DNA from 2 places in the Mesorhizobium sp. CO1-1-11 genome. Region 2 is predicted to be linked to the other one. Evidence: riboswitches for the same ligand, from Rfam matches in the RefSeq annotation. Region 2 holds a riboswitch; the other holds the start of a gene.
The links. A riboswitch is a leader RNA that binds a small molecule or an ion and turns the genes downstream of it on or off. The one in region 2 is predicted to bind thiamine pyrophosphate.
Positions count from the first base shown of each region.

Region 1 (3,402 bases), on a different contig from region 2:
CGAGACGAATTCGCCGGCATCGACACGAAGCGAAATGTCGGCGAGCACATCGAGCCCGCCAAACGCCTTGCGAACATGCCGCAATTCGAGCCGGCTCATGCTTCTGGACCTTTTCCAGCGCCTTGCCTGCCAGCGGCTCGTTCCCAGGGCATGGCAAGACGCTGCAGCAGCATCGTCAGCCCGAACAGGACAAGGGTGAGCGCTGCGCTGACGCAGACGGCGGCGAGCACCAGGTCGGGACGGAAATTGTTCTTGGCGTTGAGCATGTAGATGCCCAGCCCTTTGGCCGCGCCTGCATATTCGGCGAAAATGGCGCCGACGACGGCATAGGTGATGGATATCCTGAGGCCAGCGAAGAAATAAGGCAGCGCCGAAGGCAATCGTGCCAGCATGAAGACCCGCCAACGCCCTGCTCCCATGGCACGCAGCATCTGACCGATCTCCACCTCGGTAGCCTCGTAGCCCTGTACCAGCGCGACCAGCATCGGGAAGAAGGTGACCAGCGCCACCAGCACGATCTTGGGCGCCAGCCCGAAGCCGAACCACAGCACCACCAATGGCGCGATGGCGACCAGCGGCAAAGTCTGGCTGACTATGAAGATGGGAAACAGCGCTCGCCGCAAAGGCTGGAAGAAGTCGACCAGCATCGACAGGGCGAAGGCGGCACTGAGCGAACAGGCAAAACCGATCAGCGTGGCGCGGACCGTGGGAATGGCGTTGTCGACCAAGGCTTCCCGATTGAGCATCGCCTGTTCGAAGACGCGCGAGGGCGCCGGCAGAACCGTCGGCTTGATGCCGGAAATGTTTGCGTACAGTTCCCAGGCCACGAGCACCAAACCGATCGATATCACGGCCGGCGCTGTTTTTGCGAAGAAGCCCGCGACGTTACGCGGGTTGAATGACGATGAGACCACGAGCGGTTCAGACGGCGGTGGGACTGTTGGCCGAGACCGTGACATCGAGGGTTACATGGCCGGCGCCGGGCCCGAAGCGGCAGAAGGCTTCATCGAGGGCCGAGAAGATCGCGCCGGCATCGCCGCGCAGCTTGGTGCAGAAATTCTTGGAGCGATCGTAGACGCCGGACTGCTTCAGGAAATCTATGCAGCCATAGATTTCGTCCATGTGGTCGTCAGTGCCCATCACATAGAGCGAGAACTGCGCCGCCGCCGGCTGGCCAGTGGCCGGCGCGCCGCGCACTGCGGTGATGGCGGCTTGCTTGCGCGGGCCGAGTGGCCCGGCAGGTCCGCCGAACGTGTCGGAGCGGCAGATCGGGTCATCCGGCTCGCCTGGGCAGCCACGCGAAACGGTGGCTGACAGCACGCAATGCCTGCCGCTGCCAGACGCGGCCACGAAAAGGTCGCGCAGCGCAGGGAATAACACCTCGGGGGGCCCGACCAGCAAGGTCGAAATGTCGTCGGTCTCGATCCTGAGCTTATCGCGGTACGGATCGAGCGCGCCGAGCGCGCCCAGAATGATGCCGACGAAATCGTCGGCCATTGGATATAGGGAAACCTGTGCGCCTGAAAACATCGCCCGCCTCGCTCCGCTGGTATTACCCAGATCAGCTTCTAGGGTCTGTGGGCTTGCCGCCCCCGTCTCAGCCCCGACCGTACGGAGCACCCCTGTGGATAGGCGCGTTAAAGCATCATTCGGACGGTTGGGAAAGCTGTTTTTTTGGCAAGCCGCGCTAAAGCATTGCCCGAGCTCCAGGGCAATTGGACATCGCCGGCGCGGAAATCTGGAACCTTCGCCATTCCGAGGGGTTGTCCCACCAGTCGCTGGACGCGATTCCAGGACCAATTTTCCGTTCGGGATTGTGTCAAAACAAGAGATTGAGCGGTTCATGATTTCCGCGAAACCGTGCACCGTTCCCGGCGACGAGTTCACAGAAAATGGAGACAAATCATGTTCATGAAAATCCTCGCGGCTTCGGCCTTCACCATTGCCGTTGCAACATCCGCCATGGCGCAAAGCAATAGCGCGGCGGGCGCGGATGGGTCCGGCGGTAGCGGCAAGTCCGTCACTGTGGACCCAAGCACCCCGGCTTCACCCAGTACGATCGATCCGGGTGCGACCAACAGCACGACCACCACGCCGGGCGACATGAATTCCAATGCGGACAAGAATTGCCCGACCAACCCGCAGGGTGCACAGACGGACGCCAACGGCAACGCCACCGCGCCGACCGTGAATGACAACAACTGCGGAAAGTAGTTTGCCATCGCGATATGGGAACCGCGGACGCAGTTTCCACGGTTCCCACTATTGGGATTCAGTGTCCGCGACTACTCGCTGGCGGCTGTGGTGCCGCTTCACTGCCCACCCGGCCAAAGACCCTTAATTCAGCGTACGGTTTGCCGGCCCGGGGGCGTGGGAACGAGGCGTATATTTTCATCAGCCGTTTGAGCAGGCGCCCGTAGGTGAGGTGCCGAACCCGGCCGTTGGCAAGATCGAACTCCACCGTCCCCCATCGCCTTACCGGACCCTTTCCGGTTGGCGGACCCAGTCGCCTGACCTGGAAGGCCAGCCTGACCTGGCGGCCGGCGACATCCAGATAGATACCGGGTTTAGCGCCCAATACGTGCCACATCCGGGCAACGTGCCCGATCGACATGTCGGACAAAATCGCCATGTGGTCCCGCTCAAGTCGAGCCCAGACGAAATCACCGGCTGGCTGCCGCATCCCCGACACCCGATTCTTGCAATAGGCTGGCGCCACCTCACGCACCAACCGGCGCATCGCGCTCGCCACGCTGTCCACCATATCCCGCCGCGACCTCCAGTCTGCTTCGGTGAACGGCACTTGTCCGAGGATGTCGCCGTCGTCGAAATTGGCCGACATCTTATGCAGTGTCACGCCGCCATGGACGGCATGCTGGCCATCCGCGACAAGACGATGGAGAGGATGTGGCCCCCGGTAATTGGGCAGCAGCGCCGGATGAAAATTAAGCCCGCCCTTGGGAAAGAGGTCGAGCAGCTGCTGTGGGATCAAGGTCGGGAAAGCGAAGCAGATCAGCACATCCGCGGCGATGTCAGGCAATTGCCGGGCAAGCTCGTTCCAGTCGTAAGGCCGGCGGAATTCGATCAGCTTTACCGGCGTGTTGCCGAGATGGCGCCTGAGCAAAAGCCGGCGCCTCAGCCTGCGCCGAAAATTGCCAATGCTGAAGCCTCTGGATGGGCGTTGAAAACCAGGCACGATGATCGCACCAACACGGTTTCCCGCCTCGATCCATCCGGAAAGCAGCGGCCCGGTATAAGCAGAAACATCCAGGATGAAAATTGCATTGAGTTGCCCGGCGCGGGCCGCGGGTTCGGAAGAAATCATCTTCTCAAGCCCAGCGGGGCAAGACGTAGCCTGCCCGCGCCAGCAATTCGATCACCGTTACAACTCGGCCAGCCAGG
Region 1 is NZ_JAIUHE010000032.1:5,972-9,373, reverse strand. It holds gene LB554_RS27540 (ABC transporter ATP-binding protein) at 1-99, opposite strand, end outside; gene LB554_RS27535 (ABC transporter permease) at 96-959, opposite strand; gene LB554_RS27530 (Ykof family thiamine-binding protein) at 922-1,530, opposite strand; TPP riboswitch at 1,521-1,634, opposite strand; gene LB554_RS27525 (hypothetical protein) at 1,906-2,214, shown strand; gene LB554_RS27520 (formyltransferase family protein) at 2,273-3,325, opposite strand.
Region 1: it holds a riboswitch for thiamine pyrophosphate, as region 2 does, so the genes downstream of both, LB554_RS27530 (Ykof family thiamine-binding protein) here and thiB (thiamine ABC transporter substrate binding subunit) in region 2, are expected to answer to the same signal.

Region 2 (3,402 bases):
CGGCCAACCCTGGCCGCCGACGACGCTGAGAAAGCCGGAGAAATAGCCGGCGCGGCCATAGAGCGCCAGGATGCCGAGCGCCGCGACGATCGCCGGCAGCGCCAGCGGCACGGCGAAGAGCTGCAGGATCAAGGCGCGGCCGAAAAACCGTGGATGCCGCGACAGCGCCCGCGCCACGAGCAGGGCCGGCCCGACCGAGAGCAGCGTCGACAGGGCCGCCTGCCAGAGCGTGAAGCGCACGACCCGGAACAGGTAGGGATCGAACGCAGCCCAAGCGCCGGAAAAATCGCGAGCGCCTTCGACAAGCAGCCCCGCAAACGCGCCGCCGATCAAAATGGCGATGGCGGCGAGCCCTATCACGCCAGCTGTGATGCGGGGATCAGAGCGGGTTTGCACACCGCACATCAACGATTGGGTGAAGCTTAGGGAGCGTCGCCGTAGAGCGTTCATCTCACGAGATTAGCCCACAAAACCTACTTGCTCATCACCGCCAGCCATTCATCGACCCATGCCTTGCGGTTGGCCGCCACCTCCTCCGGGCTGAACAGCAAGGTTTTGGTCGGCTTGACCAGTTTGTCGAAGGCGGGGTTGAGCGGCTTGTCGGTCTTGCCGGCCGGGAACATCCAGTTGGTCTCGGGGATGGCGTCCTGGAATTTCGGCCCGGTCATGAAGGCCATGAACTTTTCCGCCAGCGGATTCTTGGCGCCGGCCGTGGTGATGCCCGCGACCTCGATCTGCAGGTATTCGCCTTCCTCGAACGAGGCCGCCTGATAGCGCTCGGTGTTCTCGGCGACCATGTGGTAGGCCGGCGAGGTGGTGTAGGACAGCACCATCGGTGCCTCGCCCTTGGTGAACAGGCCATAGGCCTCGCTCCAGCCCGGCGTCACGGTCAGCACCTTGGTCTTGAGCTTGGCCCAGGCCTCCGGCGCCTTGTCGCCATAGACCGACTTCATCCACAACAGCAGGCCAAGACCGGGCGTCGATGTGCGCGGGTCCTGGATGACGATCTTGTCGTCGGCGCTGCCCTCGACCAAATCCTTCAAGCTCTTGGGCGGGCTCTTCAGCTTTTCAGTGTCGTAGACGACGGCGAAGTAGCCGTAATCGAACGGGACAAAAGTGTCATCGGTCCAGCCGCCCGGCACCTTGACGTCCATTATTGCGCCATGTGGCGCGAACAGGCCCGAGGCCTTGGCATCGGCGGTGAGATTGGTGTCGAGACCGAGCACGATGTCGGCCTTGGTCGAAGCGCCTTCCAGCTTGACGCGGTTGAGCAGCGCCACGCCATCGGCGACCGAGACGAACTCGAGATCGCAGCCGCATTCTGCCTCGAATTCCTTCTTCACCACGGGACCTGGACCCCAGTCGGCGGTGAAGCTCTCATAGGTGTAGACGGTGAGCTTGTCCTTGGCCAAGGCCGGCCCGGACAGGGTCACTGCCGTGGCAGCGATCAGAGAATATAAAAGCGTGCGCATCGGCGCCTCCTTCGTTTGCGTTGAAAGGAATTGAGGCGTCGGAGTGTCCGAAACGTCTAATCCCTCCGCCGGTACAAACCGGATCAGGTTCAGCGGGTTGGCGACACTGCCTCTCAGCCGGCCCGCGAAATTCGCGTCCGGCACCCCGTTAGAGCATTTCGACACATAGGCCGGGCCGATGACCCGCGCAAGTGGGACTTTGCCGCCTTCCGTTTCCCGTGCCGGGCTGGTAAGGCGACGGGATATGAGCACATTCACCATCCTGCTTGGCGGCGACCTCATCCGCACGCCTCGGCTCGACCGCCAGGTCGAAGGCTCGCGCGTCATCGCCGCCGACGCCGGCATCGGCCATGCGCGGATGCTGGGCCTCGTGCCGGAACTGTGGGTGGGTGATTTCGACTCGGTCCCGGCTGATCTGCCCGCCGACCTCGCCGCCGTGCCGCGGCAAACCTTCCCGGCGGAAAAGGACAAGACCGACGGAGAACTGGCGATCGCGGCCGCACTGGAGCGCGGGGCGACCCGCCTTGTGCTGGCGGGCGCCTTCGGCGGCAAGCGCGCCGACCACGCCTTCCTGCATCTGGCGCTTGGCCTGCGGCTGGCCGAAGCCGGAATGGATGTGTTTCTGACCAGCGGCGCCCAGGAAGGTGTTCCCTTGCTGCCCGGCAGGGCCGGCTTCGATTATGCCGACGGCACGCTGTTCTCGATTCTCGGCTTCTCCGAACTCTCCGGCCTGACCGTCACCGGCGCCAAATGGCCGCTCGACAAGGTCGAGGTGGCGTTCGGTTCGTCGCTGACCATTTCCAACGAGGTCAAGTTCGGCAAGACCGGGGGCCGCCTCGACATCGCGCTCGGCCATGGCCGCGCGCTGCTGCTCGCCCATCCCTATCCATTGCCCGAAAGCTGACATGGCCCCGCCTCTTCTCAATCTCGACGGGATAAGACTGACCTTCGGCGGCGCGCCGCTGCTCGACGGCGCCGCCTTGACCGCTTCGGCCGGCGACAAGATCGCGCTGGTCGGCCGCAACGGGTCCGGCAAGTCGACGCTGCTCAAGATCGCCGCCGGCCTGATCGAACCACAGGACGGCGAGGTGTTCCGCCAGCCTTCGGCGACGGTGCGTTATCTGCCGCAAATGCCCGACATGGACGGCTTTGCAACCGTGCGCGCCTATGTGGAGGCCGGGCTCGGGCCCGCCGACGATCCCTACCGCGCCAGCTATCTGATGGAGCATCTCGGCCTGTCGGGCGAAGAACGGCCTGGCGACCTGTCCGGCGGAGAGGCCAGGCGCGCCGCGCTTGCCCGCGTCATGGCGCCGGAGCCCGACATCCTGCTTCTTGATGAGCCGACTAACCATCTTGATTTATCTGTCATCGAATGGCTGGAAGAAGAGCTCGTCCGGACCTCCTCGGCGCTCATCGTCATCTCGCATGACCGCCGCTTCCTCGAGCGCGTGTCGCGCGCCACAGTCTGGCTCGATCGCGGCCAGACGCGCAGGCTGGACAAGGGCTTTGGCCATTTCGAGGAATGGCGCGACCTGGTGCTGGAAGAGGAAGAGCGCGAACAGCACAAGCTCGGCCGCCAGATCGTGCGCGAGGAGCACTGGCTGCGCTACGGGGTGACGGCGCGGCGCAAGCGCAACATGCGGCGCCTAGGCGAGTTGCAGACCATGCGCCAGCGTTTTCGCGGCCATCGCGGCGCCGAAGGCACCGCGATAATGGTGGCAAGCGACGCCGCCGAATCCGGCAAGCTGGTGATCGAGGCCAAGAACATCGAGAAGAGCTTTGGCGACCTCACCGTCGTCAAGGGGTTCTCGACCCGCATCCAGCGCGGCGACCGCGTCGGCCTTGTCGGGCCGAACGGCGCCGGCAAGACGACACTTCTGAAGATGCTGACCGGCGAATTGGCGCCGGACGCGGGTTCGATACGGCTTGG
Region 2 is NZ_JAIUHE010000020.1:101,955-105,356, forward strand. It holds gene thiP (thiamine/thiamine pyrophosphate ABC transporter permease) at 1-405, opposite strand, end outside; gene thiB (thiamine ABC transporter substrate binding subunit) at 474-1,472, opposite strand; TPP riboswitch at 1,516-1,630, opposite strand; gene LB554_RS22755 (thiamine diphosphokinase) at 1,717-2,376, shown strand; gene LB554_RS22760 (ABC-F family ATP-binding cassette domain-containing protein) at 2,378-3,402, shown strand, end outside.